Regions from separate parts of the Paenibacillus antri genome, predicted to be linked through region 3. Evidence: riboswitches for the same ligand, from Rfam matches in the RefSeq annotation. Region 3 holds a riboswitch; each other region holds the start of a gene.
The links. Region 3 has a riboswitch for cyclic di-GMP ahead of FE782_RS30325 (S-layer homology domain-containing protein). Riboswitches for the same ligand answer to the same signal wherever they lie in the genome.

Region 1 (3,980 bases), on a different contig from region 3:
AGGGCATCGTCACGCAGCGGGTCGGCACGGGTAAGTTTTACATGCAGACGGTCCCCGGCCAAGAAGACGGAGACGTCCGGACGTCGGAAGCGATTCTGGTGTACTCCTCGTACAGCGTGGCGCCGGGCGACCGCGTGCTCGTCGACGGAACGGTCGAGGAGCGGAAGGAAGAGGGCTACGACGATGCGAACGACCTGCTGACGACGGCGATCGGCTCGGCGTTCGTCTCCCGGACGAGCCGCGGGAACGAGCTGCCGGCGCCGGTCGCGCTGGAGCGGGACCGCGTCATTCCGAAGTCGATCGTGGACAACGACGGGATGACCGTTTTCGATCCGGAGGAAGACGCCCTTGATTTCTACGAAAGCTTGGAGTCGATGCGCCTCGAGCTGCGGGACGCCCGCGTCGTAGGGCCGCTCCATTTCGAAATTCCGGTCGTGCTCGGCGACCAGCCGGGCGAGACGATGACGCCGAACGGCGGCATTCTGCTCGCCGGCGAAGACATTAACCCGCAGCGCGTGCTGGTGAAGAAGGAAGTCGACGGCTATAAGACGGGGGACCGGTTCCTCGCGCCGATCGTCGGCGTGCTCGGCTACGATTACAGCAACTTCAAGGTCATTCCGGAAGGCAATCTGCCTGCGGCGGAAAAGGGTGCGGCAACGCGCGAGCGAACCTCGATCGTTTTCGATGAAGACAAACTGACGATCGCCGGGTTCAATATCGAAAACTTCTGGGATAACCCGAGCGCGGCGGGCGCGGAGAAGAAGCGCAAAATCGCGTCGGCGATTGTCGAACATCTGAACGCCCCCGATATTATCGGTCTTATCGAAGTGCAGGATAATAACGGGCAGACGGACGACGGCACGACCGACGCGAGCAAGAGCTACGAGGCGCTGATCGCGTCGGTCGCGGCGGCGGGCGGACCGACGTACGCATATACGGACATCGCGCCGGAGAACAACCGAGACGGCGGAGCGACCGGCGGCAACATTCGCGTCGGGTATTTGTACAATCCGGACCGGGTGACGCTGACGGAGAAGCCTCGCGGCGATGCGACGACCGCGGTCGCCTATGACAAGAAGAACGGGTTGTCGCATAACCCGGGACGAATCGCGCCGACGAACGACGCGTTCGACAGCTCCCGCAAGCCGCTCGCCGCCGAATTCGAGTTCAAGGGCGAGCGCGTGATCGTCGTCAACAACCACTTCAACTCGAAGGGCGGAGACGAGGCGCCGTTCGGCGCGATCCAGCCGCTGCCGCCGATCCTTGCCAGCGAAACGCAGCGCCAAACAATCGCGAACGTCGTGAACGACTTCGTCGCCGGCGTGCTGAAGGAGGACCATAAGGCGAACGTCGTGCTGCTGGGGGACTTCAACGACTTCCAATTTTCCAAGACGCTTGAAATACTGAAGGGCGACGAGCTCGTCAACCTGGTGGACCTGCTTCCGCTCCCGGAACGCTACTCCTACGTGTACCAAGGAAACTCGCAGACGCTTGATCACGTGCTCGTGACCGAACGGCTCGCGCCCGCGACGACGCTGGACATCGTCCACATCAACGCGGATTTCAGCGAACGGGACGGCCGCGTCAGCGACCACGATCCGCTGCTCGTCCAGTTGGATCTGTTCGCGAGAGGCGTCGGCAACGGCGCTGGGCAAGGCTACGGCAACGGCAAAGGCACGAAGAAATAACCGCGAACACGAAAATACGCCCTCCGGACTTAGCGTCCAGAGGGCGTATTCGGTTCTAAGGAAGGAGCGCGGTTCTTGTATTCTCCGCAGTCCAGGCAGCTTTCCACGTTGATCTTCCGCATATAGCACAGATCGTTCGATTTCCCGCAATAGATCGGGGCGTCGTCGGCGATATCGGTGGAAATCATAAGACAATGCTTGCACGATCCGACGAGAGCGGCGGTGATGCGCAGCACCATAAGCCGCAGCGAGTCTTCGTCGTCCGTAAGCAGCAGCTCGGGATCGCTGCCGGACGAGCGAAGCGGTTGCAATGAATCGGAGTCTTCTAGCTTGTACAACGCCTTACCCCCTCGCGCCCGCGAGGGAAAAACGCAATGCTTCCTTCAAACTAGACCCGCCTGTATGTCGTCCGTCTCTAGGGCGGCTTGGCGATCGTAGCTTCCGGCGGAAGCGGTAGACCCATAGCTTTGCGTCCTTCCCTTTCGGAAAAGTTTGCCGTGACCCTGTCCTATGCGCTCGCTTGCGGATGCACGTTCGGTGTCTCCTACTAAATTACCATTACAATACCATAAGTTGGAACCTTCGGTCACTACTATTTTTGCGATTTGCAAAACCTTAAAAATACGAACTATATCTCATGACGGTCGGGGAATGTTCGCTTTTTACGTTGACATTGCCATGTAAGCATTGGTACACTAAAGACGAAACGAAGAATTTACCGGAACGGCGACATATGTCCTGGGGCTGCACGATGGCGCCCGGACTTTTGTTTTGTAAGCGCGGCATGCGTACCTATATTATACGAAGCGAAGGAGTGCTTAAATCGTGTCAACACCGATCGTCGGCGTCGTCATGGGCAGCAAATCCGACTGGGAAACGATGAAGCTCGCGTGCGATATGCTGGAGGCGCTCGGCGTCCCGTACGAGAAGCGCGTCGTCTCCGCCCACCGCACGCCGGATCTGATGTTTACGTATGCGGAGCAAGCCCGCGAGCGGGGGCTCAAGGTCATTATCGCGGGAGCGGGCGGCGCGGCGCATCTGCCGGGCATGATCGCGGCGAAGACGGAGCTGCCGGTCATCGGCGTGCCGGTGCAATCCAAGGCGCTGAGCGGGCTCGACTCGCTGCTGTCGATCGTGCAGATGCCGGCAGGCGTGCCGGTGGCGACGGTCGCGATCGGCGCGGCGGGAGCGACGAACGCGGGGCTGCTCGCGGCGCAGATCGTAGGCGCGTACGACCCGGAGGTCGCGGCGCGGCTTGCGGCGCGGCGGGAGAATACCCGCGCGGAAGTGGAATCGATCGGCGATAACCTGCCGTAAATTGGAGAATACTATCGACATGGAAACTTCTAACATGAGACGAATTTTGCCGGGCGCGACGATCGGCGTGCTCGGCGGCGGCCAGCTCGGCCGCATGTTGGCGCTGAAGGGACGCGAGATGGGGTACCGGTTCGCGACGCTCGATCCGACGCCGGATTCGCCGTGCGGACAAGTGTCCGACCGGCAGGTGACGGCGCATTACGGAGACGAGGGCGCGGCGCGGGAGCTCGGGCGCATCGCGGACGTCATTACGTACGAGTTCGAAAATGTGAACGCCGGCGTCGCGGCCGTGCTCGAGCGCGAGTCGTACGTCCCGCAGGGCAGCGAGCTGCTGCGCACGACGCAGCACCGGCTGCGCGAGAAGCGGGCGGTCGAAGCCGCGGGCGTGCCGGTGGCGCCGTATCGCGAGATCCAGGCGATCGCCGATCTGCGCGAGGCGCTGCAGGCGTTCGGCGCGCCGTGCGTGCTGAAGACGGCGACCGGCGGCTACGACGGCAAGGGGCAGTTCGTCATTCGGCGCATCGAACAAGCGGCCGAAGCGTTCACGTCGCTCGGCGGCGGGAACGTCGAGCTGATCGTCGAGCAGTTCGTCGACTTCGAGCGCGAACTGTCGGTCGTCGCGGCGCGGGGGACGGACGGCGAGGTGCGGACGTTCCCCCCGGCGTGGAACGTGCATGTGAACGGCGTGCTGCACACGTCGACGGCGGCGCCGGGGCTCATCCCGGCCGACGTCGACGCCCGCGCGCGCAAGATGGCGGCGGACATCGCCGCCTCGCTGAACGTCGTCGGCCTCATCGCCGTCGAGATGTTCCTGAAGGCGGACGGTACGCTGTACGTCAACGAGCTGGCGCCGCGGCCTCATAACTCGGGCCACTACTCGATGGACGCCTGCACCGCGTCGCAATTCGAGCTTCATCTGCGAGCCGTCTGCGGCTTGCCGCTGCCGGAGCCGAAGCTGCTGACGCCGGTCGTCAT
Region 2 (3,980 bases), on a different contig from region 3:
CTGCCTGTGAGAAGACCTCCAGATTGTCAAGGACAAATAAAAATTTTGTATCTTGCAAGGCCTGAGAAACAAGAGATTCCTTTTGCGCTAATGTCTGTTTTGAAATAAAGTGCCCATCGTAAAAAACAAGCAGAATTTTCTCATATAAATCCTCCAAGGTATTAAATTCACGACTTAACTGTAGTCTTTGATCGAAATAAATTCTTTGATCTTTTGCGCTAATCCATATAACATCATCAAAATCAGTCTTTCCATTGTCAACATCGGTGAGTAGCTCTTCCGCTATTTTATAAGCAATAGACGTTTTGCCAATCCCCCCATCCCCATTTAGTGCGAGTAAATAATTTTTATGGTGTAAAAGCAGTTCTTCCTTTACTTTATTGATCTCATCTCTTCTACCAACGAAGTTATAATAAGGCGCGGGTGGAAATTTGGAATACCTGTTATATGTGGGGTCCGATATAGAATCTTGGGTTTGCTTTTTTCTTACAGAACCAAGTATCATTTTTTCAACAGTAACTAAGTCGTTAGCAAAATCATTATTTGATCCGTTTCTAAAATAAATGAGTCCTTTTTGGAGTTTTTCACCATCAGCCTTGATACAGAAGATTGGCCTTACCTGTTCTTCGAATATTTCAATAACAGCAATGGTTTTATTTAATTCGGTTAGCTGAATTTTATGTAAACGGAATTCAATCGGGTGACTCGCAAACTGGTTTAAGATTCCAACCCAGTTATTGTCGTCTACTAAGGTGTTTTGATGGATACCTACAACTTCTTTCCTACCATCAATTAGCACTTTTACGCCGCAGACAATATAACCCGGTTTAGTCATAGTTGAGTTGGCCATAGACAGAACATCTTTGACGAAATCTGTTTTTGACTTTGACTCACTTGGATTGTAAAAGGTTTCTTTAAAATCCAGTAGAGCGTGCTCCCAATCCGCTAATAATCTTATGATTTTTTTCTCATCCATTGCGTTTCCTCCGAAACATTTTTTGTAATACAAATTTCTACATTATTCCACATATTCCTTCCAAAGTATTACTTTTTCTTTTTTTTGCCTCATTATGACTAATAACAATGGCTTAATAGAAAAAATAGCCCTTCAAAAGAAGTGATACTACGGTTACATAATAGTGATTATGTCAACCTACTATTTCAAAGGAAAGAAAACATTTTATACACAAAAAGAGACACCGATCACGGTGTCTCCGGTCCTCCCGCTTGCGGGAGCACTTTCATTTTGCTTAACAGAATGGATGGATTGGAGGCGAACTCGTCCGATTCCCTCAACGGTTTCCCAGTACTGTCCTTTAGAGGGAGATCCTCGAGCACATACACTTGATCGAGGTAGGTTACGCGAACCGACAAAACCGATAGCTTCGCGTAATCGCTTAAGTTGTACATTTCCTGGCTGAGCCATGCCAGTAATCTATCCTGAAAGTCCTCCTCCGATCCCGTTTGACCGCCGTCGGCGACGGGATCGAATTCCATTGCCAGGTGCACATGTCTGTCCCTCACCTCTACCTGGACATTACGCATCGGCGGAATAAATTGGTCCGGCGCATTGTAATGAACGCGGAAATGCATGTCGGCCGTTACCTCCTGATGATCCCGAACGGCCACCTCCCATCGCGCTTGTCCCCAATCGGCGACGGGAGGCGCGACTAAGAGGATCAAGCTTCCTGCGGCGAGGAGCAGTTTCGCTCCCGCTTTCTCGGCCTTCCGTTCGGCGACCGTCATGATGATGAACAAGGCAATCGCACCGCCAACCAGGTAGAACGCGATCCCATACGCCTTGAACAACGGATCGTCCGACGAATACAGAGGCGAATATGCCAAGACGCCGATTGCTCCTAAGAGGATTAAAAATAGGATGATACCTCTATAACTCATATGCCGCTTCCCTTTTTCACCCAAAAAAAATCCGAGCCCGAAGAATGGAGCAACCCGGCTGTCATGGCGGCGAACCGCTGTAGACCCGTGGCTTTGCGCCTCCTACTTTCGTAAGGATTTGCCTTTGTTTCGATTCGATAGACTCGGTTTCTATGATTCCAATGGATTGGGTAAATTTAACTATGGAGGATTATACCAGTCGTTTGAAAGAGTTGGCAAGACATTAATGAAATGAATAGATTACCGGCAAAAAAAGCAAAGAGCAGTATGAAGGCAACCATACTGCTCTTTGTTATACACTTACGCTTTAAGGTCGAACCGATCCGCGTTCATGACTTTGACCCAGGCGGCGACGAAATCGCGCACGAACTTCTCTTGATTATCGTCTTGAGCATACACCTCGGCGATGGCGCGCAAGACGGAGTTCGAACCGAACACAAGGTCGACGGTCGTCGCCGTACGCACGACTTCGCCCGTTGCGCGATCGCGTCCTTCGTATACGCCTCCGTCCGCAGGCTTCCATTGGACTCCCATGTCCAGCACGTTCACGAAGAAGTCGTTCGTGAGCGTGCCCACCCGGTCCGTGAATACGCCGTGCTGCGTGCCGCCGTAATTCGTGCCGAGCACGCGCAGGCCGCCGACAAGCACCGTCATCTCCGGAGCGGTCAGGTTCAGCAGCTGCGCCTTGTCTACAAGGAGCTCCGCCGGACTTACGCTATACTGCTTCCTCTGATAGTTGCGGAAGCCGTCGGCGATCGGCTCCAGCACGGCGAAGCTTTCCGCGTCCGTTTGCTCTTGGGTCGCATCGCCTCGTCCGCCGGCGAAAGGAACGGTCACATCGAAGCCTGCGTCTCGCGCGGCTTTTTCTACTGCGGCCGTACCCCCGAGGACGATCAAATCGGCCATGCTGACGTTCTTGCCGAAATCCTGTTGAATGGCTTCGAGGATCTTAAGGACTTTGGAAAGTTGGGCCGGCTGGTTCACTTCCCAATCCTTCTGCGGAGCCAGACGGATGCGGGCGCCGTTCGCGCCGCCTCGCATGTCGGAGCCCCGGAACGTGCTTGCGGAAGCCCACGCCGTCGTTACGAGCTCGCTGACGGTAAGCCCCGAATCCAAGATCTTCGCTTTCAGCTCGGAGACTTCGGCATCGGTCAGTTCATACCCCGCAGCCGGTATGGGATCTTGCCAGATGAACACTTCGTCCGGGACTTCAGGGCCAAGATATCTTGCGCGCGGCCCCATGTCGCGATGCGTAAGCTTGAACCAGGCGCGAGCGAACGCATCTGCGAACTCCTCGGGATTCGCATGATAACGCCGAGCGATCTTCTCGTATGCCGGATCCGCGCGCAGCGCCATGTCCGCGGTCGTCATGATCGTCGGCACGCGGACGGAAGCATCCTCGGCGTCGGGCGCGAGATGCTCCTCGACCGGATTGACCGCCGTCCACTGATGCGCGCCGGCCGGGCTCTTGGTCAACTGCCACTCGTATCCGAACAGCATATCGAAGAAGCCGTTATCCCATTGCGTCGGATTCGGGGTCCAAGCCCCCTCGATCCCGCTGGTGATGGCGTCTCGGCCTTTGCCGGAGCCATGCGTGCTCAGCCACCCTAATCCCATCGCTTCGACGGGAGCGCCTTCCGGTTCCGGTCCGACGAGCGCGGCGTCTCCTGCGCCGTGCGCCTTGCCGAACGTATGGCCGCCGGCGACGAGCGCCACGGTTTCTTCGTCGTTCATGCCCATCCGCTTGAACGTTTCGCGAATGTCGCGAGCGCTGGCCAGCGGATCCGGATTGCCGTTCGGACCTTCCGGATTGACGTAGATCAGACCCATCTGGACGGCGGCCAGCGGATTCTCGAGATCGCGATCGCCGGTATAACGATTGTCCCCGAGCCACTCCTTTTCCGCGCCCCAATAGATGTCTTCTTCCGGATGCCAGACGTCCGCGCGTCCGCCTCCGAAGCCGATCGTCTTGCCGCCCATGGATTCGATAGCGGCGTTCCCCGCTAGAATGAACAGGTCTGCCCATGAAATCTTGTTGCCGTACTTTTGCTTGATCGGCCATAACAGTCGGCGCGCCTTAT
Region 3 (3,980 bases):
CCAAGCGGGCAACATCATCCTGTTCATCGACGAGCTGCACACTTTGATCGGCGCGGGCGGCGCGGAAGGCGCGATCGACGCGTCGAACATTCTGAAGCCGGCGCTCGCGCGCGGCGAGCTCCAGTGCATCGGGGCGACGACGCTGGATGAGTATCGGAAATATATCGAGAAGGACGCCGCGCTCGAGCGCCGCTTCCAGCCGATCACGGTCGACGAGCCGACGGTCGACGAAGCGATCCTCATTCTTCGCGGCCTGCGCGATCGCTACGAAGCGCATCACCGGGTGAAAATTACGGACGATGCGCTCGAGCAAGCGGTGCGCCTGTCCGACCGCTACATCAGCGACCGGTTCTTGCCGGACAAGGCGATCGACTTGATCGACGAAGCGGGCTCGAAGGTGCGCCTGCGCACGTACACGGTACCGCCGAACCTGAAGCAGCTCGAGTCCCGTCTGGAAGATATCCGCAAGGAGAAGGACGCCGCCGTTCAAAGCCAAGAGTTCGAGAAGGCCGCTTCGCTCCGCGACACGGAGCAGAAGCTGCGCGACGAGCTCGAGGAAACGAAGAACGAGTGGAAGGAAAAGCAAGGCCGCACGGACTCCGAGGTGACGCCGGACGATATCGCCCAGGTCGTCGCAAGCTGGACCGGGATCCCGGTCGTGAAGCTGGCGGAGGAAGAAACCGAGCGCTTGCTTAAGATGGAAGAAATCTTGCATAACCGCGTCATCGGCCAAGACGAAGCGGTCAAGGCGATTTCTCGAGCGGTACGCCGCTCCCGCGCCGGATTGAAGGATCCGAAGCGTCCGATGGGCTCCTTCATCTTCCTTGGACCGACGGGCGTCGGTAAGACGGAGCTGGCGCGGGCGCTTGCCGAAGCGATGTTCGGCGACGAAAATGCGGTCATCCGCATCGATATGTCGGAGTACATGGAGAAGCACTCCACGTCCCGCCTCGTCGGGGCACCTCCGGGATACGTCGGCTACGAGGAAGGCGGCCAGCTGACCGAGAAGGTGCGCCGCAAGCCGTACAGCGTCGTGCTGCTCGACGAAATCGAGAAGGCGCACCCGGAAGTGTTCAACATCCTCTTGCAAGTGCTCGAGGACGGCCGCTTGACGGACTCCAAGGGGCGATCGGTCGACTTCCGCAACACGCTCATCATCATGACGTCGAACGTCGGCGCGGACACGATCAAGAAGAACGCGACGCTCGGCTTCACGACGGGCGACGCGGCGCAGCAGACGAAGAACGCGTACGAGGCGATGCGCGAGAAGGTGCTCGCGGAGCTGAAGAAGAGCTTCCGTCCGGAGTTCCTGAACCGGATCGACGAGTCGATCGTGTTCCATCCGCTCGAGCAATCGCATATCTCGGAGATCGTCTCGCTCATGTCCGAGGAGCTGCGCAAGCGCCTGAAGTCGCAAGACATCGACTTCTCGCTGACGGATTCGGCGAAGGCGTTCCTCGCGAAGGAAGGCTTCGATCCGACGTACGGCGCGCGTCCGCTGCGCCGGGCGATCCAGAAGCACATCGAGGATCGGTTGTCCGAGGAGCTGCTCCGCGGCACGATCAAGAAGGGCGACACGGTGCTCATCGACGAGAAAGACGGCGAGCTGTCCGTGCACAGCGAAGTGACGCAGAAGTAACGAAGCGAAGACCCGATGCCCCCAAGGGGGACTCGGGTCTTCTTTATTATTGCAAAATATAGCAAAAATCGATTGCGTTCGACATCCTTCAACAGTAAAATGGAGCTTAAGAAATATTGCGGAACGTTCGGCATGCAACTAAATAACTAAAGGCAAACATTGCGAAAGCAATGGACGCAAAGCTACGGGTCTACCGCTTATCCTTCCGATAAGCTACGATCGCCGGGTTACCGATGGAGATCGTCATCATCCGCAACAATAGACTGTTCCCGGTAACGGGGAGAGTCTATTTTTTTGACTGCTTTTTTGACTACATTTTCGACACAGGAGAGGGAGAGACCGAGTTGGCTATTAGAAAATTGTTGTCCCTGTTGATGGCGGGCTGCCTGTCGCTCGCTTCGCTTGCGCCGGCGAGCGCGCTCGCGGGGGACGTTGCGCAAGAACCGCCCGTATTTACGGACATGGAGCAAAGCTGGGCCAAGGAGCAGCTTGCGGAATGGGCCGACAGCGGGTTTGTGAAAGGGTACGCCGATGGGAGCGTCCGTCCGGATGAGACGATCTCGAGGGCGGAATTCGTCGCGCTCGTCAATCGCGTATACGGATATGCCCACGCTTCGGATTCCGCCTTCTTGGACGTCGAAGCGGACGCATGGTTCGCCGACGACGTCGCGAAGGCCGCGAGGGCCGGATACGCGTCCGGGTACGAAGACGGCACGTTCCGTCCGGATCGCGAAATCAGCAGACAAGAGGCTGCGAAAATGGTTGCTGCGCTGCTGAAGCTGGAAGCGGCGGCGGAAGGCGGCGGGACTGCGTCCGCGTTTACGGACCGCGGCGACATCCCGGCGTGGAGCATCGGGTACGTCGACGCGATCGCGGCCGAAGGATATTTGCAAGGGTATCCCGACGGTGCGTTCCGTCCGGCGTCGCCGATCACGCGGGCCGAAGCCGTCGCGCTGCTGGACAGGGCGGCGGGCAAGATCCTACATAAACCGGCTGCTTTCGGGAAGGACGAGGAGCAAACCGTCGTGGCCGGGAACGTAACGGTCCGCAGTCCGGACGTCACGTTGAAAAACACGGTGATTCAGGGCGATCTGTACTTGGCTCCCGGGATCGGGGAAGGCGAAGTGTATCTCGACCGCGTGACGGTGGAAGGGAGAACGATCGTCGCCGGGGGCGGGGAGAACAGCATCGTGATCTCCGACTCCTCCTTGAACGACGTGATCGTCGAGAAAGTGACGGGCGAGGTTCGCTTAGTCGCGCAAGGCGGCACCGTCATCCATCGCACTGTCGTAAAGACGGGCGTAAAGCTGGAGGAAAACAACGCGACGCAGGGCTTCCTCGAGGTCGAGGTCATGACGACCGAAGCGTCCGCCTCGGTTCGTCTCGTCGGCGATTTCCGTATGGTTACCGTCGTCTCCGCCGCCAAAATCGACATTGCGGAAGGCTCCGTGGTCGAAGAGATCGTCGTGCACGCGGCGATCGCGGTAACGGGGGAAGGCAAGATTCTCTTCGCGGCCGTTCACATCGAGGGCGTCAGCTTCGAGCAGACCGTAGTCCGATACGAACTGTCCGAAGGGGTGACCGAGATTATCATCGGCGGAGAAGGGGCGAGCGGCGGCGTTGGTACGGAGCCGGACGATCCTGTAAGCGCTCCGGAGGGGTCGTCGCCGACGGCGCCGACCGTGCCGACCGTGCCGAACGTACCGACCGTGCCGACCGTGCCGACCGTGCCGAGCGAACCGGGGTCGGGCGAGCCCGAGGCTCCGGCGCCTACGGCGCAAGCCGTCTTCGTAACGGGCGACAAGCTGGTTGCGGCATACGACATCCCGGGCGACGCGACCCAGCATCGATGGACGTTGAAGAACAGCGTATCGGACTCCGTCTACGAGGCCGTGTATACGGCGGCGGGAGCGACTTACGGCATCTTCGCGGTCCAAGCGAGCGTTCCGCTGGACGGCGGCGTCTACACGGCGACGCGCGAGGGCTCGAGCGAAGCTCATCCTAGCGTGTTCCTGTCCTCGATCACCGTGTCCGGATCGGTGTACGCGGCCGTTTATTACGGAGGAACCGAAGCCGTCGGTTACGCGATCAACGACGGATATGTCGCAACCTTGGACCGTCATCCGGCGGATGGGGCGGTACCGCTGCGGGACGGCGACGCGATGAAGCTGTTCTATGGGGATACGATCGTATTCGAGGCGGTGTGGGACCAAGCGACGGGGCTATGGAAGTTCGAGCGGTTCAGCGAACGCATTCGGTTGAACGCGCCGGAGAACGTCGCGGCATTCGCGATTTCCAACACCGAGTTGGGATTGCTGTGGGACGCCGTGGAACACGCGGA
Region 4 (3,980 bases), on a different contig from region 3:
GTACAATGAAACCAATTGTCTGAAACGCCAAGGAGGAGTAGAGAAAGCATGACAACTGCAAGCAGAACGATCGACCAACTGTCGATCGACACGATCCGCACGCTGTCGATCGACGCGATCGAGAAGGCGAAATCCGGCCACCCGGGCATGCCGATGGGCGCCGCCCCGATGGCCTACGAGCTCTGGGCGAGATTCATGAACCACAGCTCCGCGAATCCGACGTGGGTGAACCGCGATCGGTTCGTCCTGTCCGCGGGCCACGGTTCGATGCTGTTATACAGCCTTCTTCACTTATTCGGATACGAAGACACGCCGATGGAGCAATTGAAGCAGTTCCGCCAATGGGGCTCGAAGACGCCGGGTCACCCGGAATTCGGCCACACGGCGGGCGTCGACGCGACGACGGGGCCGCTCGGCCAAGGGTTCGCGATGGCGGTCGGCATGGCGATGGCGGAAGCGCACACGGCGGCGGTATACAACCGCGACGGCTACAACGTCATCGATCATTACACGTACGTCATCTGCGGCGACGGCGACCTGATGGAGGGCATCTCCGGCGAAGCGGCGTCGCTCGCGGCTCATCTGAAGCTGAACAAGCTGGTCGTCCTGTACGATTCCAACGACATCTCGCTCGACGGCGATCTGAACCTCGCGTTCTCCGAGAACGTGGAGACGCGGTTCAAGGGCTACGGCTGGAACGTCATCCGCGTGAACGACGGCAACGATCTCGCCGAGATCAACAAGGCGATCGCGGCGGCGAAGAACAGCGACGCCCCGACGCTGATCGAAGTGAAGACGGTCATCGGCTACGGCTCTCCGAACAAGCAAGGCAAGGGCGGCCACGCTGGCCCGCACGGCTCGCCGCTCGGCGGCGACGAGGCGAAGCTGACGAAGGCGTTCTACGAGTGGCCGCACGAGGAGTTCCACGTGCCGGAAGCGGTCGCGGCGAACTTCGCCGAGCTGAAGGCGAAGGGCGATGCGGCGGCCGCGGCATGGAAGGAGCTGTTCGCGAAGTACCGCGACGCGCATCCGGCGCTGGCCGCGCAATTCGAGACGGCGTTCGCGGGCGAAAACCCGGCGGGCTGGGACGCGGCGATTCCGACGTTCGACACTAGCGAGAAGCCGATGGCGACTCGCGCGGCGTCCGGCAAGGTCATCAACGCGATCTCGCCGAACCTGCCGACGTTCTTCGGCGGCTCCGCGGACCTCGAATCGTCGACGAACACGCACCTGAACGACACGGGCAAGTTCCAACCGGGCAGCTACGCCGAGCGGAACGTCTACTTCGGCGTGCGCGAGTTCGCGATGGGCGCGGCGATGAACGGCATGGCGCTGCACGGCGGCGTGAAGGCGTTCGGCGGGACGTTCTTCGTGTTCTCCGACTACCTCCGTCCGGCGATTCGTCTCGCGGCGATCCAGAAGCTGCCGGTCGTGTACGTGTTCACGCACGACTCGATCGCGGTCGGCGAAGACGGCCCGACGCACGAGCCGATCGAGCAGCTCGCGGCGATCCGCTCGATGATCGACGTCACGGTCATCCGCCCGGCCGACGCGAACGAAACCGCGGAAGCGTGGCGCTACGCGTTGTCGAGCAAAGACCGTCCGGTCGCGCTCATCTTGACCCGCCAAAACCTGCCGGTGCTCGCGGGCACGGCGGAGAACGCGCGCGACGGCATCGCTCGCGGCGCATACGTCATCGCGGACGCGCCGGCGGGCGCGAAGCCGGCGGCGCAAATTATCGCGACGGGCTCCGAAGTGCAGCTCGCCGTGGACGCGCAGAAGGCGCTCGCGCTAGAGGGCATCCACGTTCGCGTCGTCTCGATGCCGAGCATGGACCGCTTCGAAGCGCAAGACAAGGCGTACCGCCAATCCGTCATTCTGCCGGACGTGAAGGCGCGCCTCGTCATCGAGATGGCTTCGCCGTTCGGCTGGCATAAGTACGCCGGCGACGAAGGAGACATCCTCGGCATCTCGACGTACGGCGCATCGGCGCCGGGACCGAAGGTGATCGAAGAGTACGGCTTCACGGTGCCGAACGTCGTCGCCAAGGTGAAGGCGCTGCTGAAGTAGATTCGACTTACCGCTTTATAAGCGCATAAGCGCGATTCGCGCCGCTCCCCCTCGCAAGAGGGCGGGCGGCGCTTTTTCGTCGAAAAAGTATATCATCATCCATGAAATAGCGTTATAATGATTTTGAGAGAATGATTTGAAAGACCTAGTAGAATATACATCCTCAGGAAAATTAGGCAAACCCATTGAAAATTGGGGGCGCAAAGCTATAGGGGCTAACGTGTTACACTATGCCAGCCAGCTGCCGAACGTGGAAAGAGTCATCCGGCCCTTTTATTCGGCCGGATTTTTTTGTCTCATTCGTTGTCCTGAATGCATTCGAAAGGGGAAGCCTCGTAATGAACACCGATGAATCCGTGATAAATATTTTGATGGTGGACGACCGCCCCGAAAATTTGCTCGCGCTGGAAGCGATCATCGAACGGGACGACTATCGGCTCATCAAGGCGTCCTCCGGCGAGGAAGCGCTGAAGTGCCTCTTGAAATACGACTTCGCCGTCATCTTGCTCGACGTGCAGATGCCGGGCATCGACGGCTTCGCCACCGCGAAGATCATTAAGGCGCGGGAGAAGACGAAGAACATCCCGATCATTTTCATTACGGCCAATTACATGGATTCGAACCATATTTTCACCGGCTATTCCGTCGGCGCGATCGACTATATTTTGAAGCCGTTCGATCCGATCGTGCTGAAGGCGAAGGTCGAGGGATTCGTAGATTTATATAAGCTGAATCAGAAGTTGCTTCGCCAGAGCGAGGCGCTCGCCGAGAAGTCGAAGGAGGTCGAGCGAGCGAACGCGGAGCTGCGCGTCTCCGAAGCGCTGGCGAACGTCATCAGCGGCACGTCGATCGATTCGATGCTCGTCATGGACGGACGCGGGATGATCCTGCGGGCGAATCCTGCGGTCGAAACGATGTTCGGTTATAGCGAAACGGAGATGGTCGGCGACACCGTCTTCTCGTTGTTTCCGGACGAGTCCTCGCGGAAGATCGTCGCGTCCGCGCTCGAAGCCGTCGCCCGGATGGATCTCGCGCCTTCGATCGAACCGCACGCGGAGATGGTCGCGACGCGGAAGGAAGGAAGCGCCTTCCCTGCGGAGGTTCAATTCGGCAGCCGGTACGTGTCGGACCGCTGCATCGTCGCATGTACGATTCGAGACGTTACGAAGAAGAAGCGCGACCAAGAGACGATCGCGCATATGGCGTATCACGACGGGCTGACGCAGCTGCCGAATCGCAGAAGGTTCAACGAGCGGTTAGCCGAAGCGCTGCACGCGGCCAAGCGGAGCGCCGGGAACTTGTCGATGATGTATTTGGACATGGATCGGTTTAAATATGTAAACGATTCCTTAGGACACGCGATCGGCGACAAGCTGCTGAAGGAGGTCGCCGACCGGCTGGCGGGCTGCATGCGCGCGGGCGACTTCGCGGCCCGAATCGGCGGCGACGAATTCAGCGTACTGCTGCCGGACACGAACCGGGAGACCGCGCTCGAATGCGCCGAACGAATTCTCGAAGCGTTCCAGAAGCCGATCCACCTCGACCAGTACGAATTGTTCGTGACGACCAGCATCGGCATCAGCGTCTTCCCGTACGACGGCGACGACGCGCAGCAGCTGATGAAGAACGCGGACGCGGCGCTCTATCGCGCGAAGGAGCAAGGGAAGAACCGGTACAAGGTGTTTCATACCGGCATGAACTTAAGCTCTTATCGAAACTTCATGCTGCAGAACGAATTGCGCAAGGCGATCGAGCGCGAGGAGCTCAGGCTCGTCTACCAGCCGCGGATCGACGTCAAGACCGGGGCGGTGACGAGCGCGGAGGCGCTGCTTCGATGGAAGCATCCGAATTGGGGCACCGTGCTGCCTTCGGAATTCATCCCGCTCGCCGAGGAGAGCGGACAGATGGCC

Region 1: another riboswitch for cyclic di-GMP. It lies ahead of FE782_RS12290 (hypothetical protein); the one in region 3 lies ahead of FE782_RS30325 (S-layer homology domain-containing protein).
Region 2: another riboswitch for cyclic di-GMP. It lies ahead of FE782_RS10500 (hypothetical protein); the one in region 3 lies ahead of FE782_RS30325 (S-layer homology domain-containing protein).
Region 4: another riboswitch for cyclic di-GMP. It lies ahead of FE782_RS12145 (EAL domain-containing protein); the one in region 3 lies ahead of FE782_RS30325 (S-layer homology domain-containing protein).

The regions. Positions count from the first base shown of each region.
Region 1 covers NZ_VCIW01000006.1:257,680-261,659, forward strand. Annotated here, with positions in the region: gene FE782_RS12285 (DUF8508 domain-containing protein) at 1-1,688, shown strand, start outside; gene FE782_RS12290 (hypothetical protein) at 1,718-2,026, opposite strand; cyclic di-GMP riboswitch class I at 2,105-2,195, opposite strand; gene purE (5-(carboxyamino)imidazole ribonucleotide mutase) at 2,541-3,005, shown strand; gene purK (5-(carboxyamino)imidazole ribonucleotide synthase) at 3,025-3,980, shown strand, end outside.
Region 2 covers NZ_VCIW01000005.1:203,816-207,795, reverse strand. Annotated here, with positions in the region: gene FE782_RS10505 (RNA-binding domain-containing protein) at 1-976, opposite strand, end outside; gene FE782_RS10500 (hypothetical protein) at 1,204-1,845, opposite strand; cyclic di-GMP riboswitch class I at 1,945-2,032, opposite strand; gene katG (catalase/peroxidase HPI) at 2,200-3,980, opposite strand, start outside.
Region 3 covers NZ_VCIW01000034.1:37,763-41,742, reverse strand. Annotated here, with positions in the region: gene clpC (ATP-dependent protease ATP-binding subunit ClpC) at 1-1,639, shown strand, start outside; cyclic di-GMP riboswitch class I at 1,781-1,874, shown strand; gene FE782_RS30325 (S-layer homology domain-containing protein) at 1,984-3,980, shown strand, end outside.
Region 4 covers NZ_VCIW01000006.1:215,901-219,880, forward strand. Annotated here, with positions in the region: gene tkt (transketolase) at 49-2,070, shown strand; cyclic di-GMP riboswitch class I at 2,236-2,319, shown strand; gene FE782_RS12145 (EAL domain-containing protein) at 2,409-3,980, shown strand, end outside.